One region of the Arthrobacter sp. SDR-2R genome, then DNA from elsewhere that is predicted to be linked to it. Evidence: riboswitches for the same ligand, from Rfam matches in the RefSeq annotation. Region 1 holds a riboswitch; the other holds the start of a gene.
The links. Region 1 has a riboswitch for glycine ahead of gcvP (aminomethyl-transferring glycine dehydrogenase). Riboswitches for the same ligand answer to the same signal wherever they lie in the genome.

Region 1 (10,883 bases):
GGTGTGCAGCCCGCGGTAGCTGACCCAAACAGCCAGCGCCACGAACACGAAGCAGGTCAGGACGTTCAGCGCTTTGTTGCCGGCCAGGTCTGCCAGTTCCGGTGAGCCGGTGAGCTGGGACAGGAAGAGGTAGAAGAAGTCGACGGCGACGCCGGCCAGGTTGGACAGCACGATGATGTTGGCGGCCAGCAGGCCCCAGCCGCCCATCCAGCCGACCCAGGGGCCGAAGGCTTTGGTCACCCAGGTGAAGGTTGTGCCGCTGTCCGGGGAGTCGGCGTTGAGCTCCCGGTAGGCGAGCGAGACCAGGATCATGGGGATGAACCCGATCAGGAAGATGACTGGCAACTGGAGTCCGGCTTCATTGACGGTGGGTCCGAGTGCGCTGGTGAGGGTGTAGGCGGGGGCGATGGTTGAAATGCCCAGGACGACGACGGCGAGGAGCCCGAGCTGCCCGCCCTTGAGGCCTTTGGCGCTGACGCCGTCCGCGGACGGGGCGTGGGCGTGCGGACCGGGTTTGGCCGTACTGGTGCGGATTGTCTCTGTCATGGCACCACTTTCTGGAAGGCTGTGAGACGGAGGTCACTATATGAATGGCGTTCATTTAGTATGGGGGTGCCGGACCTGTGATGCAAGACGCAATATGAATCACATTCGTTTATGACTTCCTTTCCAAATTAGTAAGCTCACTGAGAAATTGCCGAAAGCCCTGCCGCCGCTACGTGCTCGGCTGGTAGCGTCGGCCGTATTGGACCACTTGAGGAGGACGCATGAAAGCTTCACCGACACTGACCAACAATCTGCAGGCTGTCCTGGCCGACCTGATCGAACTGCACGTCCAGGGCAAGCAGGCGCACTGGAACATCGTGGGCACCAACTTCCGCGACCTGCACCTGCAGCTTGATGAGATCGTCGACGCTGCCCGCCAGTTCGCCGACGACACAGCCGAACGGATGCGCGCCCTGCATGCACTCCCGGATGGCCGCAGCTCCACCGTTGCCGAAACCACCAGCCTGGCCCAGTTCCCTGAAGGGCTGATCAGCACCACGGATGCCATCGAGCGGATCGTTGCCGCCATGGAAGCCGCCGTGGGCACCATGCGCAAAGTCCATGACGAAGTGGACGAGGAGGATCCCACCTCCGCGGACCTCCTGCACGAGTTCATTGCCCGGCTGGAGCAGTTTGCCTGGATGGTGCAGGCTGAAAACATGAAGCCGACCGCCAAGGTCACAGCCGCCGACTCCAAGTAGCCGGCGGCCACCCGCCTGGACCCTTTGGGCGCCTGGTATCGGAATTGATCCGGTACCAGGCGCCCTTTTTGTTTCGCTTGGTTAGGCCGCTTTCGGCACCTTCCGCAGCACGACGGCGGCGAGGACTGCCGCCGTCGCCATCAGTACCAGCCCAATTGCCGCAGTGATGTGCACGCCGGAATCAAACGCTGACGCCGCAGCGTCCCGGACGGTGTCCGACAGGGAAGCGGGCAGCAGGTTTGCTGCTTCCACTGCGCCGGCAAGTGTTTCCCTCGCGCTGTGCAGGGAGGAGCCGGGCAGCATGCCGTCAAGGCCTGCGGGCAGCCGCAGGTTCTGCTGGTAGGACGCCGTCAGGATGGAGCCCAGTACCGCCGTGCCCAGCAGCGACCCCACCTCGTAGCCGGTCTCGGAGATTGCCGCGGCAGCGCCTGACTTCTCCGGCGGCGCGGACCCGAGGATGAGGTCGTTGGAGATGGTTTCGGCCGTACCCACGCCCAGTGCAAGGACCAGCAGGGCTGCCAGCAGCAGCGAGGGGCCGCCGTCGTGATTCCCGAATGCCACCATGGTGTAGCCGGTGGCACTGAACGCCAACCCCGCAGCCACCACGTATCCCGGGCGGACCTTGCGGACCAGCGGCACCACCACCAGGCCGGCCACCACCGTGGCGGCCAGTGCCGGGATCATGGCAACGCCCGCTGCGGACGGCGTCATTCCCTCGAGGAGTTGGAGGTGCTGGGCGAGGAACAGGATGAAGCCGTTGAAGGAGAACAGGGCAAGGATGTTGGCGCTGATGGCCATGCTGAACACCCTGTTCCGGAACAGGGACATGTCCAGCAGGGGGTGCGCCAGCCGCTGCTGCCGCTGCACGAACACCGCCCCCGTGGCCAGGCCGAAGGCGATGGCGCCCAGACCTGCCGCCCCTGGACCTTCGGTGGCAACTGCCTTGATCCCGTAGACAACGGGCACCATGACCAGCATGGAGAGCAGGATGCTGGGGATGTCCACCTTGCCGGGTGCCGGATCCTTCGATTCCGGGATGAGGGCCGGTCCAAACGCCAGCAGGGGGAGCATGAGGGGGACCGCCACCAGGAAGACGGCACCCCACCAGAAGTGCTCCACCAGCCAGCCGCCGAAGATCGGACCCAGGGCCGCGCCGCCGGAGAATCCGGCGGCCCAGATGGCGACGGCCAGCCTGCGGCGATTGGGCTCGGGGAAAATGTTGCGGATCAGCGACAAGGTGGACGGCATCAGCATGGCGCCGAAGAATCCCAGGGCGGCGCGGCCGGCGATGAGCCATTCCGGCGCGGGTGCAAAAGCCGTCGCAACGGACAGCGCGGCAAAGCCGATGCTGCCAAGGATGAGCAGCCTCCGCCGCCCAATCCGGTCGCCGAGGCTTCCCATTGATACCAGCAGCCCGGCCAGCACCAGGGGGTAGGCGTCAACGATCCACAGCAGCTGCACGCCCGTGGGTTCCAGGGCCCGGGCGATGGCCGGCAGCGCGAACGTCAGTGCGGTGTTGTCCACCGCCACCAGCAGCACGGGAAACATCAGGAGCCCCAGCGCCAGCCAGTCGCGCCACGGAGGACGCATGGAAGTGCTGCTTGCCTGCCCGGTTGCCGAACTCTCGATGGAAGTGGTCATGAGATAACTATACCGTCCGGACGGTATAGTTTAAAAATGCGATGGTTTTCCTTATTCCTGCACGGGGGAGGGCATGATGGAGGGCATGCCCCGAAAGCCTGTTGCCCGTGACGCGGTCCTTGACGCCTTCGAGTCCCTGCTGATTGAAGTGGGTGAGCGGGCGGCCACCCTCGATGCCGTGGCGCGCAAGGCCGGCGTATCCAAAGGCGGCCTCCTCTACCACTTTCCCAACAAGGAAGCCCTGATTGCCGTGTTGCTTGACCGCCTGGAGGGCCTGGCGAGCGAGGATGCCGATGCCATGGCGTCGGCAGCTGAAGGCGCCGCGGCCTACTTCATCCGTTCCTCGGTCTGGGCGGATACCCCTTTGGACCGTGCCATCGTGGCCGCCACCCGGCTTGCAGAGGTGGCCCACGAGGAGACGCGGCGCCGCTTCGCGGCCATCCAGCAGCGCTGGCTGGACGAAATTGCTGCGGATGTGGGACCTGGGCTGGCCAAGGCAGTCCTCTATATGGGGGACGGCCTGTACTTCAACGCCATGCTGTCCGTGGCCCCTGCGCCGGCCGGGGGAGCGGCCGCTGACGTGGAGGAACTCCTGGCCGCGCTGGAACGGCTCCGCAGGTAGCTCCGTCATTTGCCGGGAGGGGTTGCCGCGTAGGACAATAGAAAGTTGTGAGGGCTGTCACCGGCCTTCATGATCCAACAAATGAATAGCCTTTGATCTGCGGCGGGAGAGTTCTGCCGGAAGTACAGGCAGGCGCCGTAGGAGCAAATCCTCCCCAGGAATCTCGCAGGCCCCCGTACCGCCGCGGCGAGGCACCTCTGGAAAGCAGCAGGCAGTCTTATTCTCTTTTGGAGAGGTAGGGACTGTTGTGCTCACCGACGGTGCAAGCGGGTCCTGCCCAGGCAGGGAACGCGGAAACTCTCAGGTCCAATACAGAGCGGGGAGGAACCCGAATAGCTGTGGCGTACCCTTCGCCGCCTGAGTAAATGGAGTTCCTTCGTGTCGGTTACCCCAGCCTCCACCACTTTCGTAGACCGCCATATCGGCGCGCGCCGCCAGGCCGACGTCGACACCATGCTCAAAGCCGTAGGCTACGACTCGGTCGATTCCCTTGTGGACACCGCGGTTCCCAAGGTCATCCGCCAGGACACCGCCCTTCGCCTGCAGGACGCCCTCAGTGAGGTTGAAGTCCTCACGGAACTGCGGAAGCTTGCCGCCAAGAACAAGACGGCGGTGCAGCTGATCGGCCAGGGCTACTACGACACCGTGACTCCGCCGGTGATCCGCCGCAACATCCTGGAATCCCCGGCCTGGTACACCGCCTACACGCCCTACCAGCCGGAGATTTCGCAGGGCCGGCTTGAGGCGCTGCTGAACTTCCAGACCATGGTGCAGGACCTTGTGGGCCTGCCCATCGCCAACGCTTCGCTGCTGGATGAAGCAACGGCGGTGGCCGAGGCCGTGCTGCTGATGCGCCGCGCCAACAAGACCAAGCCCGCGGCAGGCGGCAAGACCGTCCTGGACATCGACGTGCTGCCGCAGACCATCGCCATCGTGCTGGGGCGTGCGGAGGCGCTCGGCTTCGAGGTGGAGGTCGCCGACCTGTCCAAGGGCCTGCCCGAGGGCGACATCAACGGGATCGTGCTGCAGCAGCCCGGGGTCTCCGGCCGCGTGTGGGACCAGTCCGCCGTGATCGCCGCTGCCAAGGACCGGGGCGCGCTGGTCACCGTGGCTGCGGACCTGCTGGCCCTGACACTGATCACCCCTCCGGGCGAGCAGGGCGCGGACATTGCCGTCGGCTCAGCCCAGCGTTTTGGCGTGCCGCTGTTCTTCGGCGGCCCCCATGCCGCCTACATGGCTGTCCGCAAAGGCCTGGAGCGTTCCTTGCCTGGCCGCCTGGTTGGGGTGTCAAAGGACGACGCCGGCACGCCTGCCTACCGGTTGGCACTGCAGACCCGCGAGCAGCACATCCGCCGCGAGAAGGCCACGTCCAACATCTGCACCGCCCAGGCGCTGCTGGCCATCGTTGCGTCCATGTACGCCGTTTACCACGGCCCCGACGGCCTGAAGGCGATTGCCCAAACGGCGCACCGCCACGCCCGTAGCCTGGCGGCCTCGCTTGCGGCCGCCGGCGTCGAGGTGCTGCACACGAGCTTCTTCGACACCCTTACGGTCCGGGTCCCCGGACGGGCTGCTGGCATCATCGCCGACGCCGAGGCGCGGGGCATCAACCTGCGCAGCGTCGACGCCGACACCGTAGGCATCGCCCTCGATGAAACCACGACGGCGGCCATCGTCGCCCAGGTTGCCGACGTCTTTGGCGCCACGGTTGCCGAGGTCCAGGGCGAGGGCCAGGGCTTTGGGCTGGAGGCCGCCGTCGAGCGTTCCTCCGACTACCTGCAGCACCCGGTCTTCAACACGCACCGGTCTGAAACCCAGCTGCTGCGTTACATCCGCAAGCTCTCGGACCGGGACCTGGCGCTGGACCGCACCATGATCCCGCTGGGTTCATGCACCATGAAGCTGAACGCCACGGCCGAGATGGAAGCCATTTCCTGGCCGGAGTTCGCCTCGATCCACCCGTTCGCCCCGGACTCCCAGACCGAAGGCTGGCGCGAACTCATCGCCGGCCTGGAAGCGGACCTCGCCGAGATCACCGGGTATGACCAGGTGTCCATCCAGCCCAACGCGGGCTCGCAGGGCGAGCTCGCCGGGCTGCTCGCGATCCGCGGCTACCACCATTCCCGGGGCGAGCAGCAGCGCAACGTCTGCCTGATCCCGGCCTCGGCGCACGGCACCAACGCCGCCTCCGCCGTGCTCGCGGGCATGAAGGTGGTCGTCGTGGCCACGGCTGCCGACGGCACCATCGACCACGACGACCTGACGGCCAAGATCGAGGCCAACAAGGACGTCCTCTCGGCCATCATGATCACCTACCCCTCCACCCACGGTGTCTACGATGGGGATGTCCGCGAAGTCTGTGACGCTGTGCACGCCGCGGGCGGCCAGGTCTACATCGACGGCGCCAACCTCAACGCCCTGGTAGGGCTGGCCCAGCCGGGCCAGTTCGGCGGGGACGTGTCCCACCTGAACCTGCACAAGACCTTCTGCATCCCGCACGGCGGCGGGGGACCCGGCGTCGGGCCCGTTGCCGCCAAGGCGCACCTGGCACCGTTCATGCCGGGCGACGCGAACAAGGCGGCGCACGAAGCCGGGCACGGTGTGGCGATCTCGGCGTCCCGGTTCGGTTCGGCCGGCGTCCTGCCGATTTCCTGGGCCTACGTGAAGCTGATGGGCGGTGAGGGCCTGACCGAGGCCACCAAGTCCGCGCTGCTGGCGGCCAACTACGTCGCGTCCCGCCTGAACGAATACTTCCCGGTCCTCTACACCGGTGAAGGCGGGCTGGTGGCGCACGAGTGCATCCTGGACCTGCGCGAACTCACGGCGAAGACGGGAGTCACGGCCGAGGACGTGGCCAAGCGGCTGATCGACTTCGGTTTCCACGCCCCCACCCTTTCGTTCCCTGTCGCGGGCACGCTGATGGTGGAGCCCACCGAGTCAGAGGACCTGGCCGAGATCGACCGCTTCATCGAGGCCATGATCAGCATCCGCAAGGAAATCGACCAGGTGGCCAACGGCGACTTTGCTGTAGCGGATTCACCCCTGCGCCGCGCACCCCACACGGCGGCCGCCGTCGTCAGCTCTGACTGGGACCGCGCCTACCCGCGGGAGCAGGCGGCGTTCCCTGCCCACCACAAGCAGGACAAGTACTTCCCGCCCGTGGGACGCATCGACGGCGCCGCAGGTGACAGGAACCTCATCTGCTCCTGCCCGCCGCTGGAAGACTTCGAAAACTGAGGACCGGCGCCATGACCGAGAAATACACCGCGCTTTACGACGAGCACAAGAAGCTTGGAGCTTCCTTCACGGACTTCGGCGGGTGGCAGATGCCGCTGAAGTACAGCTCGGAGCTTGCTGAACACCACGCCGTCCGCAAGGCTGCCGGCCTGTTCGACCTTTCCCACATGGGCGAGGTCTGGGTGACCGGCCCGGATGCCGCAGCCTTCCTGGACTACGCCCTGGTGGGAAAGATCTCCGCCATGGCCGTGGGCAAGGCCAAGTACTCGCTGATCTGCAACGAGGACGGCGGCATCATCGACGACCTCATCACCTACCGACGCCCTGCCGCGCAGGACGGCGCCGACGTCTTCCTGGTGGTCCCCAACGCGGGCAATGCCACCGTGGTGGCCGCTGCCCTGCAGGAACGGGCCGCCGGGTTCGATGTTGTAGTGGAGGATGCCTCAGCCCGCACGTCGCTGATCGCCGTCCAGGGCCCCAAGGCCCAGGAACTCCTGCTGCGCCTGGTCCCGGCCGCGCAGCACGCACTGGTCACTGAGCTGAAGTACTACGCCGCTGTCAGCGTGCCGCTCCTGGTAGGCGGCGCCGGAAAGGAACTCCTGCTTGCCCGCACCGGGTACACGGGTGAGGACGGGTTCGAAATCTTCGTGGGCAACGACGATGCCCCCGCGCTGTGGCAGTCACTGATCGCCGTCGCCGACGACAGGGAACTGACCCCGGCAGGCCTCGCCTCCCGTGACTCCCTGCGCCTCGAAGCGGGAATGCCCCTGTACGGCAACGAACTGTCGCTGCAGGGCGACCCGTTCGCCGCCGGCCTCGGCCCCGTCGTCGCGCTTTCCAAGGAAGGCGACTTCGTCGGCAAAGCCGCCCTGGCCGCCAAAAAGGAAGCCGGAGCCGGCAGCACCTCCGGCCGCCGCCTCGTGGGGCTCAAAGGCCAGGGCCGCCGCGCCGGACGCGCGCACTACCCCGTCCTCAAGGACGGCGCCACGGTTGGCGAAGTCACCTCCGGCCAGCCGTCGCCCACCCTTGGCTACCCCATCGCCATGGCCTACGTCGACGTCGAATACTCGGCACCCGGCACCGCCCTCGACGTGGACCTCCGTGGCAAGGCGGAGCCATTCGAAGTCGTCGACCTCCCGTTCTACAAACGCCAAAAGTAAGCCCTGTACCGCACCGTGGCCGGCTTCGGGTCCGGCTCTGCCGGCCCCTGGTGCGCATGGACCGGTGTGTCGAGGCTGACAGGACGTACAGGAAGTGGGTTGAGCGGCAACCGAACCAGATTTAGTTAGGAAATACCCCGTTATGGCTGTTGGAGTCTTTGACCTGTTTTCGATCGGGATTGGGCCTTCGTCTTCGCATACTGTGGGGCCGATGCGGGCTGCTGCGGTGTTCGCTGAGGAGCTCAAGGGCCTGGGTGTCCTGGGTGATGTGGCGGGGTTGCGGGTTGATTTGTATGGGTCGTTGGCGGCGACGGGTCATGGGCATGGGACGATGACCGCCGTTTTGTTGGGGTTGGAGGGGTTCCATCCGGAGTTGATCCTGCCCGCCGAGGTGGAGGAGCGGCTGGCCTCGATCGCGGAGACCGGGGTGCTGAACCTGGCCGGTGCTGTGGCCTTGCCGTACGGGGTGAAGGACATGGTGCTGCGGCCGTTGACGGTGTTGCCGCGGCACACGAACGGGATGACGTTCACGGTCACTGATGCGGCCGGGGAGGTGCTGCATTCGGCGACGTTTTTCTCGGTGGGTGGCGGGTTCATCGTCCGGGAGGGCGAGGAGGACGCGGCGCAGCAGGAACTGGACGCGTCCAAACAGGAACTGCCGCTGCCGTTCCGGACCGCGGCGGAGCTGCTGGGGCACTGCGCGGTGACCGGGTTGGGCATCGCCGATGTGATGCTCGTGAACGAAAAAGTCTCCCGGGACGAGGAGCAGATCCGGGCGGGGCTGCTGCAGATCTGGTCGGTGATGGAGGGCTGCGTGGCCGCCTCGTTGAGGCGGGAAGGGGTGCTGCCGGGCGGGTTGAAGGTCCGCCGCCGCGCCCCTGACTGGTACGACCGGTTGAAGAAGGAATCCGCGGGCGGCCCGGTCGAGGAGACGGATGCGGCGTGGGACGCGGGCCCGTTCGATGCCAGGTATTGGCAGGAGTGGGTTAATTTGGTGGCGTTGGCGGTGAACGAGGAGAACGCCTCCGGCGGGCGGGTGGTCACCGCCCCGACGAACGGGGCGGCCGGGATCATCCCCGCGGTGCTGTTCTACGCCCTGCATTTCGCCCCGGGCATGGACAAGGCCACCCAGGAGGACCGGGACGCGGTGGTGGTGCGGTTCCTGCTGGCCGCGGGCGCGGTGGGGGTGCTGTACAAGGAACAGGCCTCGATCTCCGGGGCCGAGGTCGGCTGCCAGGGCGAGGTGGGGTCGGCGTCCTCGATGGCGGCCGCGGGCCTGGCCGAGGTCATGGGCGGGACCCCGGCGCAGGTGGAGAACGCCGCGGAAATCGCGATGGAACACAACCTGGGCCTGACCTGCGACCCGATCGGCGGGCTGGTCCAGGTCCCCTGCATCGAACGGAACGCGATCGCGGCCGCGAAAGCGATCAACGCCGCGAAAATGGCGCTCTGGGGCGACGGCACCCACCGCGTGTCCCTGGACGAAGTCATCATCACCATGCGCGAAACCGGCAAGGACATGTCCTCCAAATACAAAGAAACCGCCATGGGCGGCCTCGCCGTCAACGTCGTCGAATGCTGATCCCCACCTGGCAACGCGACGCCACAGGCCACGCGGAGACCATCGCTTAGTTATGCGCCGCGGCCCACCAGTTCAGGCTGGCCGCAAACACCAGCCATGACACGTAGGGCAGCAGGAGCAGCCCGGCCGTGCGGCTGATGGGACCAAAATACACAACGGTTACTGCGACGGCGGCGATCAGGGCAAGGATGATGGCCAGCCCCAGCCACAGGGCCGGCGTGCCAAGGGCGGGGTAAAGGGCGAAAAACGCGGGGGTCCAGGCAAGATTGAGGACCAGCTGGACGGCGTAGGCGGCCATTGCCGGACGCGTCCTGCTGGTCCGCCGGCGCCAGACCAGCCACGCTGCGACAGCCATTGCCGCATAGAGGACGGTCCAGACGGGACCAAACACGCCGTTGGGCGGGGACCAGGGCGCCTTGTCTGCGGTGGCGTACCAGCCGGAGACATTGGCCGCCGAGGCCAGGCCGCCCAGCGCCGCCACCAACAGTGACGCCACCAGGAATCCGATAAGCGCGGCCACCTGCACCCCGGCGCTGTAGGGCTGTCCGTCGCTCCCCGTGCGGGCTGTAGTCTCTTCCCCATCCGGCCTCATGCCTACACCCTTGTTGACCGCCAACAGCGACGTCAAGCGGGCATTCTGAACGCGGATGCCGCCCGTGCACCGCCGGTCGGCGAAAAGCCGGAAGCACATCAGGCTTTAGACTTGAGGCTGCATGTCCGCACGCACCCAGAACTACCGAAACCGCGCACAGACCCGATTGGACAAGGCCCCCTTGCGACAATTCACCGCACGTTTTGCCACCGCCGAGGAAATTGAAAACTGGGACAAGCACGTCACGGCCAATCCGAACGGCGGCAATATGCTGCAGTCCGCCGCCTATGCATCGGTCAAGAACGGAAGCGGCTGGAAAGTCCGGTTCCTGGTGCTGGAAAGCCCCGGAAACTCCAGCTACAACCTGGTGCTGGAGAAGAGCTTCCCCGTCCTGGGACGGTTGTGGTACCTGATCAAGGGCCCCGACCTGGCCGATGCAGCGGACCTCGGCCCCGTCCTTGAATCCGTTGCCGCGTTTGTCCGCGGCAGGAAGCTGAATGTCTTCACCATCAAAGTGGAACCGGACATTATCGACTCCGACGAGGTGCAGAAGGAACTGCGCGCGGCCAACCTGGTGAAAGCGCCCAATATCCAGTCCAACGACTCCACCGCCCTGCTGGATATCTCCGGCTCCGAAGAGGCAGTATTCAAAGCCATCTCCTCGCGCGCCCGCAATGCCATCCGGCGTGCCGAACGCGAAGGCTGCCAGGTGGTCCGGCAGGAACCCGGACCTGAAACCTACCGCGCCCTGTACGACCTGATGGTCAACACCGTCAGCGCCAAGGGATCCATGCCCCTGCGC
Region 2 (10,883 bases), 370 kb from region 1:
GTTCCGAACGTGCTCCATACTCTTCGGGAATGCGGACCCCCTTCCAGGATGAGAAGTCCAGCTGGTGCAGCTCGCGCAGGGTCCGTTCAGCCACCGGCCCGGTCCCGTCCGACGTCCGGTCCAGGTTGGCGTCATGGAGCAGGACCAGGTGCTGGTCCCGGGTGAGGTGGACATCGCACTCCACCCCGTCGGCCCCGTCAGCCAATGCCTGCAGGTAGGCGGCCCGGGTGTGTTCGGCGTATGCGCCGCTGGAACCACGATGGGCAAAGACCAGCGGCCGCTGCGGCACTGACTCGTCAATTGTCATGGACACACGGTAGCCGACCGGCCCCCGCCTTCGGGGCTAGGCTTGGCACATGCAGGTGAACTCTGAGGCAACTACTGGGCCAACCAGGCAGGATCCCCCCGCCGAGGCCGCACAGCAGGTGCGCCCTGGCACTGTGGCGGCAGGCGCCGTCGTAAGCCGCCAGCCCGGTGCCGGCGACGCCGAGAAAGCGGCAGCGCTGCGGAAGATGAAGCTGCTGGCGCTGAGCCTGCTGATCGCCATGGCCGTGATTTTTGTCTTTGCGTTCGCGCTGCAGAAGGACTACCCGTGGCTGCAGTATGTGCGCGCGGCGGCCGAGGGCGGAATGGTGGGCGCGCTGGCCGACTGGTTCGCCGTGACGGCCCTGTTCAAGTACCCCATGGGCATCAAGATTCCCCACACCGCCATCATTCCCCGCCGGAAGGACCAGATCGGGGCCTCGCTGGGCGAGTTCGTGGAGACCAATTTCCTCTCCGAGCAGGTGGTCCAGGAGAAGCTGGCCAGCGTCAACATCGCGCGGCGGGCCGGCGTTTGGCTGGCCGGCCCTGGTGGTGCCGAACGCGTGGCCAAGGAGGGAGCTGCCGTTATCCGCGGCGCCTTCAAGGTTTTGAATGACGACGACGTCCAGGCCGTCATCGAGGGCATGGTGCGCAAGCATCTGCTCACCCCGCCGTGGGGACCTCCCGTGGGCAGGCTGGCGGAGCGCATCTTCCATGACGGGCACCATCACACGCTGGTGGACCTGCTGGTGGACCGCGCGGCGGACTGGGTGGACGACAACCACGAAACCGTCACCCGCCTGGTGTCCGACCGCTCCCCCACGTGGGTTCCGCAGTTCGTGGACGGACTGGTGGGCGACAAGGTCTATATCGAGATCCTGAAGTTCGTCCGTGCCGTCCAGGCTGACCCCCGCCACCAGGTGCGGCAGTCAATCGACAAGTACCTCAACGACCTGGCACAGGACCTGCAGCATGACCCCGCGATGATTGCGCGCGCGGAAGACATCAAGGCGCAGGTCCTGGGCGACCCCGAAGTGCGCGAACTGGCCTCGCGGACCTGGGGAACGGTCAAGAACGCGCTGCTGGGCGCCGTGGATGATCCGGACAGCGAACTCACCATCAAGTTCAAGGCTGCGGTGCGCGATTTTGGGTCACGGCTCGTGGACGACCCCGAACTGGCCGGGAAGGTCAACGCATGGATCGGTGACGCCGCCGGGTACCTGGTCCGCACCTACCGTTCGGACATCGCAGGCGTTATTACGGACACCGTGGCTCGGTGGGATGCCGAGGAAACCTCGCAGAAGATCGAGCTCCAGGTGGGTAAGGACCTGCAGTTCATCCGCATCAACGGCACCGTGGTGGGGTCCCTGGCCGGGCTGGGGATTTTCACGGTGGCACAGCTGATCTTTGGGTAGTTTTCCGCTGCTGTAGGTCCCGGGTGGACTTGGCGCTGCGCATCTTCCTTTTCGCTGCAGATTCATCTTGGCGCTGCGCATCTTCCTTTTCGCTCGGGATATTTGGGGTGCGAAAAGGAATGTGCGTGTCGATAAGGCGTACGACGGCGGCACGGAGGGCTGGAGTGACGCTCGGATTGTTGGAATGGAGTCGGCCCGCCGTACGGCTGCAGGCTCCTAGGCGAAGGACTCCAGTGCGACGCCTGCGCCCTCAAGTCCTGCCCTGATCCGGGCCGCCATTTCTACGGCGTCAGGGGTCCCACCGTGAATGCACAGGGAGTCGGGCCGTACCGCAATTACGGATCCGTCCACGGCAACCACTTCGCCTTGCGTGGCCAGGCGGACGGCCCGTTCGACCACCGCATCGACGTCGTACAGGACGGCATCGTCCTCGGAGAGCGGCACCAGGCTGCCGTCGGCGAGGTAGGCACGGTCGGCGAAAGCCTCAACGAACACCGGGTGCCCGGCTTCCTTGGCCTGCTTCAGCAGCTCCGAGCCCGGGAAGCCCAGGAACGGAAGGCCTGGATCGTAGGCGTTGACCGCAGCCACTACGGCGGAGGCCTGTTCGGCGTCATGGATCGTGGTGTCGTACAGCGCTCCATGCGCCTTCACATAGTCCACGGAGGCGCCCACGGCATGCGCAACCCCGTCGAGCGCGCCCAGCTGGTACAGCACGTCCCCGAAGAGCTCGTCGAAGCTCATGCCAAGCATGCGGCGCCCGTAGCCGGCCAGGTCCCGGTAGCCCAGGTGCGCACCGACGGTGACATCAAGTTCGTACGCGGCCCTGCAGCTGTCGAGCATGGTGACGGGATCCCCCGCGTGGAGGCCACAGGCTACGTTGGCGCTGGTTGCCAGCTGGAGCATCGCCGGATCGCCTCCCGCGGTCCAGGAGCCGAATGATTGGCCTACGTCAGCGTTGAGATCCAATGATGTTGCCTTCCAGCGTCAGGTTGTCCGGCCCGGCAGCGGAAGTCAGCTCCCCGGGAATGGTGTCCGGCATCGGCCCGAACGCCTCCCGGGCATTCTTGGCCACCGCACGGCCCATCACGAGGTTACCGGCTCCGCCGACAACGGCCCCTATGCCGAACGGGAGGGCCCGCCCGAACAAGGCAGTCCCTTGGCGCTTGAGCAGGTTCTTGAGGAAGGCATGCTGGATCCTCTTCCGGACGCTGCCGAAACCCGGCACCACCATGGATTTGGACAGCGCGTTGCCCCAGGTGTTGGTGGCGCCGCCGGATGCCTGGCCGCTGAGCGTGCCCAGCAGGGCGGTGCCCTCCTCGCCGAGCATGATGGCCATGACCATGGTGCCGGCCTTTTCCGGGTTGGTCAGACGGATGCCGTGCAGTTCAGCCAGCGATGTTGCGTACAGGGCTGTGGCTTCCAGGAAGCCAACGGTGGCGGCTGCGGAAAGTCCCAGCGACGCCACGGTTCCAACGCCGGGGACGACGGCGGTGGCACCCACCAGGGCTCCCCCTCCGGCAACAGCCCGCAGGTAGTCGCGCTCTGCGATGTCCGCCAGCTGCGCGGCCGTCGCCCGCGGATGCCTCTTCTGGAGCCTGCGGATGTAGCCAACCACCAGGGGCCGCTGGATCTGCACTGCTTTCAGGAGCATGTTGTGGACGCCGGGCTTGGGCTTGCCCTCGGCGTCAAACATTGCGTTGTGGGCGGTTTCCTGTGCGATGCGTACTGCGGGGTTGCTGCGCCGGGCCATGGTCACCTTCATTCAAATCGACCTGCAGCGGCTAGGCTGCCGTGCCTTTCCATCCTATGTGGATAGACACTAAGCATGCTTAACTTCCGGGCCGTGGCTTCGTCCGGCGGGCTGCGGCGGCAGGATGCGGTACCTGCACCTCACCGCCGCCGCTGCAACCCGCCGTCGGACGTTACTTCCCGGCCTGCTGGACCTCGCGCCCCGCCGCCCCGGCGTCCTGGCCGCCGCTGCGCGCGGCAGTGGCCTGGTCTGCCTGAAGCTCGGCACGGAAGACCTCGAAGCGGGCCAGGTGGGCGGGACGGCGCCGCAGGATGGCCCAAGCCACGCCCAGGATGACGAACCAGATGGGGGTTACCAGCAGTGCAACGAGAGTGTCGGGCTGGGTGGTAAGGGCCCAAAGGACGAAGGCAAAGAATGCGTACACCACCCACACGGCGGGAATGCCACCGGGCATCTTGAACTTCGACGCCGCATGCAGGTGCGGCCGGCGGCGCCGGAAGGAGATGTAGCTGGCGAGGATGATCGACCAGACGAAGACGAAGCAGACCGCAGACACGGTGGTCACCATTTCAAAGGCCATGCCGACATCCTGGCCGGCATACATGAGTACGACGCCGGACAGCAGCAGGACGCAGGACAGGAACAGCGCGTTGCTGGGCACCTTCCTCGTGGAGAGCCGGCTGAAGATACCGGGGGCGTCGCCTTCCTGGGCCAGGCCGAAGACCATGCGGGACGTGGAGTAGATGCCGGAGTTCGCGGAGGACATCGCCGAAGTCAGGACCACCAGGTTGACCACCGTGGCCGCGGCGCCGAGGCCGGCCAGGGAGAACATCCCGATAAAGGGGCTGTGGCCGGCGGCGAACTGGGTCCACGGGGTGACCGCCATCAGGATGACCAGCGCACCGACATAGAAGAGCAGCACGCGGACGGGGATGGCGTTGATGGCCTTGGGCAGCGTGCGCTCGGGGTTCTTGGCCTCGGCGGCGGTGGTTCCCACCAGTTCGATGCCTACGAAGGCGAAGACTGCGATCTGGAATCCGGCCACGAAGCCCATGAACTCATTGGGGAAGAACCCGCCATGGCTCCACAGGTTGGTGAAGCTTGCGGTGCCCGCGTCGCTCTGGAAACCGGTGAAGATCATGAAGAGTCCCACGATGATCAGGGCTGCGATGGCGACGATCTTGATGAGGGCGAACCAGAACTCGGTCTCGCCGAACGCCTTGACGGTGGCGAGGTTCAGCAGGAGCAGGATGCCCACCGTGGCCAGGCCCGGGATCCAAAGTGGCAGCGCCGGCCAAAGTTCCTTTGAGTACCCTGCGATGGCGATGACGTCGGCGATTCCGGTGATCACCCAGCAGAACCAGTACGTCCAGCCGGTGAAGAATCCGGCCCACGGCCCCAGGAGATCGGCGGCGAAATCACTGAAGGACTTGTAGTTCAGGTTGCTGAGCAGCAGTTCACCCATGGCCCGCATGACGAAGAAAAGCATAAAGCCGATGATCATGTATACGAAGATCACGGATGGGCCGGCCGCGGAGATGGTCTTGCCGGAACCCATGAACAGGCCCTGCCGATCGCGCCGCCGATGGCGATGAGCTGGATATGCCGGTTGGTGAGCTGCCGCTCCAGGTGGGGAGGCTCGCTGCGGGCTGCCGTGGCAGCGCCTTGGCTGCGGGCTGGTTCGCCGTTGGACGTGGGGGGATGAATCGCCATGAGGAACTCCATCGATAAAGCGGCTTTTGGGTGCCGCAAAAGATTTGGTTCCTCCCCGCTCTGTAGTGGACCTGAGAGTTTCCGCAGCAAAAGCCGCTTGCACCGCCGGTGAGCCAGGGTCATGCCCGGCTGCTTTCCAGAGTTGCCTGTCCGCGGCGGTACGTGGGCCTGAGAGTTTCCTGGGGAGGGTTTGCTCCTACGGCGCCTGCTGGATGTACCCGGCAGGGCTCTCCCGCCGCAGGTCGAAGGCGTATTCAGTTGGAAGCCGCAGGCTTTTTGGGCCACGGCCGGTCATGCAATGGGACAGGCGCCGACTGGTGGGCTGCTCCGGATACGCTGAGCCAGCCACCGGCGGCGCCATTCCCGGGGTTCAGTGTGGTGTCCGTCACGATCGAATGTCAAACCCCTCCCGACACAAGCGGGGAAGAACGGCGTCACGTGCCCCTCGAGCCCCGCACGGAAGCCGCCCGATTTGCCACGGACGAGTCTATCCCGGTACCTTGTGAGCCGAATCACCCACATTTGAATAAGCCTTTCGAGCTGTGACGGGAGAGTCCTCCCGGCGAAACACCGGTCAGGCGCCGTAGGAGCAAATCCTCCCCAGGAATCTCTCAGGCCCCCGTACCGTCACGGCGAGGCGACTCTGGAAAGCAATCAGGCTTCTGCCTGGTTCACCGACGGTGCAAGCGGTCCCCTGCCAACAGCAGGCAACGCGGAATCTCTCAGGTCCAATACAGAGCGGGGAGGAACCCATCCCACGCCGTGCCACCTTCGGCCGGCCAGATCTGGAGTTCCTCATGACGATTCATTCGCATCCAACATCGTTTGTTGACCGCCATATCGGCGCGCGCCGCCAGGCCGACATCGACACCATGCTCAAGGCCATCGGCTACGACAGCCTGGATGGCCTGGTTGACGTGGCCGTCCCCGCGCCCATCCGCCAGGAAACTGCGCTCAAGCTGACCGACGCCCTCAGCGAGGTTGAAGTCCTCACGGAACTGCGGAAGCTTGCCGCCAAGAACAAGACGGCAGTCCAGATGATCGGCCAGGGCTACTACGACACCGTGACTCCGCCGGTGATCCGCCGCAACATCCTGGAATCCCCGGCCTGGTACACCGCCTACACGCCCTACCAGCCGGAGATTTCCCAGGGCCGGCTTGAGGCGCTGCTGAACTTCCAGACCATGGTGCAGGACCTGACGGCGCTCCCGGTAGCAAACGCCTCCCTCCTCGACGAAGCCACCGCCGTCGCCGAAGCCGTGCTGCTGATGCGCCGCGCCAACAAGTCCAAGACTGCGAAGGACGGCAAGACCGTCCTCGACGCCGACCTCCTGCCGCAGACCATCGCCATCGTGCTGGGCCGCGCCGAAGCCCTGGGCTTCGAGGTGGAAATTGCAGACCTCACCAACGGACTTCCCGACGGCGACATCAACGGCGTCGTCCTGCAGCAGCCCGGCGTCTCCGGCCGCGTCTGGGACCAGTCCGCCGTCATCGCCGAAGCCAAGGAGCGCGGCGCGCTGGTCACCGTGGCTGCGGACCTGCTGGCCCTGACACTGATCACCCCTCCGGGCGAGCAGGGCGCGGACATTGCCGTCGGCTCCACCCAGCGTTTTGGCGTGCCGCTGTTCTTTGGGGGGCCGCACGCCGCCTACATGACCGTCCAAAAGGGAATGGAACGTACCCTCCCGGGCAGGATCGTGGGCGTCTCCAAGGACAACGCCGGCACGCCTGCCTACCGGTTGGCCCTGCAGACCCGCGAGCAGCACATCCGCCGCGAGAAGGCCACGTCCAACATCTGCACCGCCCAGGCGCTGCTGGCCATCGTGTCCTCCTTCTACGCCGTTTACCACGGCCCCGACGGCCTGAAGGCGATCGCAGAGACCGTACACCACAAGGCCAGGGTCCTGGCAACAGCACTCACGTCACTGGGCCGCGAACTGGTCACGGACTCCTTCTTCGACACCCTCACCGTCCGCGTTCCGGGCAAGGCCGCCAAGGTGATCACCGCCGCTGAAGCCCGCGGCATCAACCTGCGCTTCATCGATCCGGACACGGTGGGCGTCTCCGTTGATGAGACGACGACGGCGGCAACACTTTCCGCCGTCGCCGTCGCCTTTGGCGCCGGTCCGGTGGGTGACGCCCAGGGATTCGAACTGCCCGACACCATTGTGCGCACCTCGGCCTACCTGCAGCACCCGGTCTTCAACACGCACCGGTCTGAAACCCAGCTGCTGCGTTACATCCGCAAGCTCTCGGACCGCGACCTGGCGCTGGACCGCACCATGATCCCGCTGGGTTCATGCACCATGAAGCTGAACGCCACGGCCGAGATGGAAGCCATTTCCTGGCCGGAGTTCGCCTCGATCCACCCGTTCGCCCCGGACTCCCAGACCGAAGGCTGGCGCGAACTCATCGCCGGCCTGGAAGCGGACCTCGCCACGATCACCGGGTATGACCAGGTGTCCATCCAGCCCAACGCGGGCTCGCAGGGCGAACTCGCCGGGCTGCTCGCGATCCGCGGCTACCACCATTCCCGGGGCGAGCAGCAGCGCAACGTCTGCCTGATCCCGGCCTCGGCGCACGGCACCAACGCCGCCTCCGCCGTGCTCGCGGGCATGAAGGTGGTCGTCGTGGCCACGGCTGCCGACGGCACCATCGACCACGACGACCTGACGGCCAAGATCGAGGCCAACAAGGACGTCCTCTCGGCCATCATGATCACCTACCCCTCCACCCACGGTGTCTACGATGGGGATGTCCGCGAAGTCTGTGACGCTGTGCACGCCGCGGGCGGCCAGGTCTACATCGACGGCGCCAACCTCAACGCCCTGGTAGGGCTGGCCCAGCCGGGCCAGTTCGGCGGGGACGTGTCCCACCTGAACCTGCACAAGACCTTCTGCATCCCGCACGGCGGCGGGGGACCCGGCGTCGGGCCCGTTGCCGCCAAGGCGCACCTGGCACCGTTCATGCCGGGCGACGCGAACAAGGCGGCGCACGAAGCCGGGCACGGTGTGGCGATCTCGGCGTCCCGGTTCGGTTCGGCCGGCGTCCTGCCGATTTCCTGGGCCTACGTGAAGCTGATGGGCGGTGAGGGCCTGACCGAGGCCACCAAGTCCGCGCTGCTGGCGGCCAACTACGTCGCGTCCCGCCTGAACGAATACTTCCCGGTCCTCTACACCGGTGAAGGCGGGCTGGTGGCGCACGAGTGCATCCTGGACCTGCGCGAACTCACGGCGAAGACGGGAGTCACGGCCGAGGACGTGGCCAAGCGGCTGATCGACTTCGGTTTCCACGCCCCCACCCTTTCGTTCCCTGTCGCGGGCACGCTGATGGTGGAGCCCACCGAGTCAGAGGACCTGGCCGAGATCGACCGCTTCATCGAGGCCATGATCAGCATCCGCAAGGAAATCGACCAGGTGGCCAACGGCGACATCACCCTGGAGGCATCCCCGGTGCGCAACGCACCCCACACGGCGGCCGCCGTCGTCAGCTCTGACTGGGACCGCGCCTACCCGCGGGAGCAGGCGGCCTTCCCCGTTGCCTCGCTCCGCCAGGACAAGTACTTCCCGCCCGTCGGCCGGATCGACGGCGCCGCCGGCGACCGGAACCTGGTCTGCTCCTGCCCGCCCCTCGAAGCGTTCGAGGACAGCACAGCCGAATTTGAGAACTGAGGACTTCCAATGACTGAGAACTACACCGCTCTTTTCGAGCAGCACAAGAAGGCCGGGGCCTCGTTCACGGACTTCGGCGGGTGGCAGATGCCGCTCAAGTACGAGTCTGAACTCGCGGAACACCATGCCGTGCGCAGGGCGGCCGGCCTGTTCGACCTCTCCCACATGGGCGAGGTCTGGGTGACCGGCGCCGACGCCGCCGCGTTCCTGGACTACGCCCTTGCCGGCAAACTGTCCGCGGTGGCCGTGGGCAAGGCAAAGTACTCGCTGATCTGCAACGCCGATGGCGGCATCATCGACGACCTCATCACCTACCGCCGGCCATCCCCCGAAGAGGGCGTGGACAGGTACCTGGTGGTGCCCAACGCGGGCAACGCCGCAGTGGTGGCCAAGGAACTGCTGGAACGCGCCGCCGCCTTCGACGTCATTGTGGAGGACGCCTCCGCCGACACCTCGCTGATCGCCGTCCAGGGACCGAATTCCGAAGCGATCCTCCTGACGCTGGTCCCGGCCGAACAGCACGCACTGCTCACCGGGCTCAAGTACTACGCCGCCGTCGAGGTGGGCATCGCCGTCAACGGTACGGTCCAGGACCTGCTCGTGGCCCGGACCGGCTACACCGGCGAGGACGGCTTCGAGATCTACGTTCCCAACCTGGACGCCCCCGCACTGTGGGAGGCCCTGCTCCAGGCCGGCGAAGGCTCCGGCCTGGTTCCAGCCGGACTGGCCGCACGCGACTCGCTCCGCCTCGAAGCCGGGATGCCGCTCTACGGCAACGAACTCTCCCGCCACGTCAACGCCTACGCGGCCGGCCTGGGCCCCGTGGTGTCGCTGGCGAAGGAGAGCGGCTTCGTAGGCAAGGACGCCCTGGCCGCCATCAAGGCCGCAGGAGTCGGTTCAAGCATCGGGCAGAAGCTGGTGGGCCTCAAGGGTGCCGGACGCCGCGCTGCCCGCGCCCATTACCCCGTCCTCAAGGACGGCACCCTGGTGGGCGAAGTAACCTCCGGCCAGCCCTCCCCCACCCTCGGATACCCCATCGCCATGGCCTACGTCGACGTCGAATTTGCTGAAGTCGGGACCGTCCTGGACATCGACCTCCGCGGCAAGCCCGAGCGCTTCGAAGTCGTCCCCCTCCCCTTTTACAAGCGCCAGAAGTAAATCGATTTCGCCCAACCACCACAGGTTTTGAAGAGAAGGAAAGTAGACAATGAGCAAAGTTGTTTCTGAACTGAAGTACTCCGCCGAGCACGAGTGGGTTGCTGTTGACGGATCCGGCCCCGCGGGGATCGGGATTTCCGCCGTTGCTGCCGACGCCCTGGGCGACATCGTGTACGTGGACCTCCCCGAGGTCGGCTCCACCGTGACGGCCGGCGAGACCTGCGGCGAGGTGGAATCCACCAAATCCGTCTCCGACCTCTACGCCCCCGTGACCGGTGAGGTCACCGAGATCAACGACGGCGTGGTCACGGACCCCGCCCTGATCAACAGCGATCCCTACGGTGCGGGCTGGCTCTTCAAGGTGGCCGTTACCGAGGAAGGCCCGCTCATGTCGGCAGAGGAATACGCAGCAGCAAACGGCGGCGAGCTGTGAGCGCCCCGGCAGAAGTGGGCGCCTTCGAGCAGGTGGCCTCCCCAAGCCTGAACGCCGACCTGTCCATCCTGGACCCTGAGGTTGCCGCGAAGATTGACGACGAGCTTGGCCGCCAGCGCGACGGCCTGGAGATGATCGCGTCCGAGAACCACACGGCCGCTGCGGTCATGCAGGCCCAGGGCTCGGTCCTGACCAACAAGTACGCCGAAGGCTACCCCGGCAAGCGCTACTACGGCGGCTGCGAGCACGTGGACGTCATCGAGCAACTCGCCATCGACCGCGTCAAAGCCCTCTTCGGCGCCGGGTTCGCCAACGTCCAACCACACTCCGGTGCACAGGCCAACGCCGCCGCCATGCACGCCCTGATCAAGCCCGGCGACACCATCATGGGCCTCAACCTGGCGCACGGCGGCCACCTGACCCACGGCATGCGGATCAAC

Region 2: linked by a shared signal. The riboswitch ahead of AC3ANU_RS20425 (amino acid permease) and the one ahead of gcvP (aminomethyl-transferring glycine dehydrogenase) in region 1 are both predicted to bind glycine.

What each region holds. Positions count from the first base shown of each region.
Region 1 is NZ_CM173231.1:4,050,071-4,060,953, reverse strand. It holds gene AC3ANU_RS18740 (APC family permease) at 1-546, opposite strand, end outside; gene AC3ANU_RS18735 (Dps family protein) at 768-1,247, shown strand; gene AC3ANU_RS18730 (MFS transporter) at 1,329-2,888, opposite strand; gene AC3ANU_RS18725 (TetR/AcrR family transcriptional regulator) at 2,974-3,510, shown strand; glycine riboswitch at 3,604-3,701, shown strand; glycine riboswitch at 3,728-3,835, shown strand; gene gcvP (aminomethyl-transferring glycine dehydrogenase) at 3,889-6,747, shown strand; gene gcvT (glycine cleavage system aminomethyltransferase GcvT) at 6,759-7,907, shown strand; gene AC3ANU_RS18710 (L-serine ammonia-lyase) at 8,050-9,489, shown strand; gene AC3ANU_RS18705 (TspO/MBR family protein) at 9,536-10,081, opposite strand; gene AC3ANU_RS18700 (lipid II:glycine glycyltransferase FemX) at 10,203-10,883, shown strand, end outside.
Region 2 is NZ_CM173231.1:4,416,973-4,427,855, forward strand. It holds gene AC3ANU_RS20405 (glycerophosphodiester phosphodiesterase) at 1-307, opposite strand, end outside; gene AC3ANU_RS20410 (DUF445 domain-containing protein) at 357-1,718, shown strand; gene AC3ANU_RS20415 (LamB/YcsF family protein) at 1,935-2,684, opposite strand; gene AC3ANU_RS20420 (hypothetical protein) at 2,668-3,468, opposite strand; partial or broken gene AC3ANU_RS20425 (amino acid permease) at 3,641-5,181, opposite strand; glycine riboswitch at 5,232-5,327, opposite strand; glycine riboswitch at 5,328-5,426, opposite strand; glycine riboswitch at 5,718-5,818, shown strand; gene gcvP (aminomethyl-transferring glycine dehydrogenase) at 5,979-8,852, shown strand; gene gcvT (glycine cleavage system aminomethyltransferase GcvT) at 8,862-10,010, shown strand; gene gcvH (glycine cleavage system protein GcvH) at 10,060-10,443, shown strand; gene glyA (serine hydroxymethyltransferase) at 10,440-10,883, shown strand, end outside.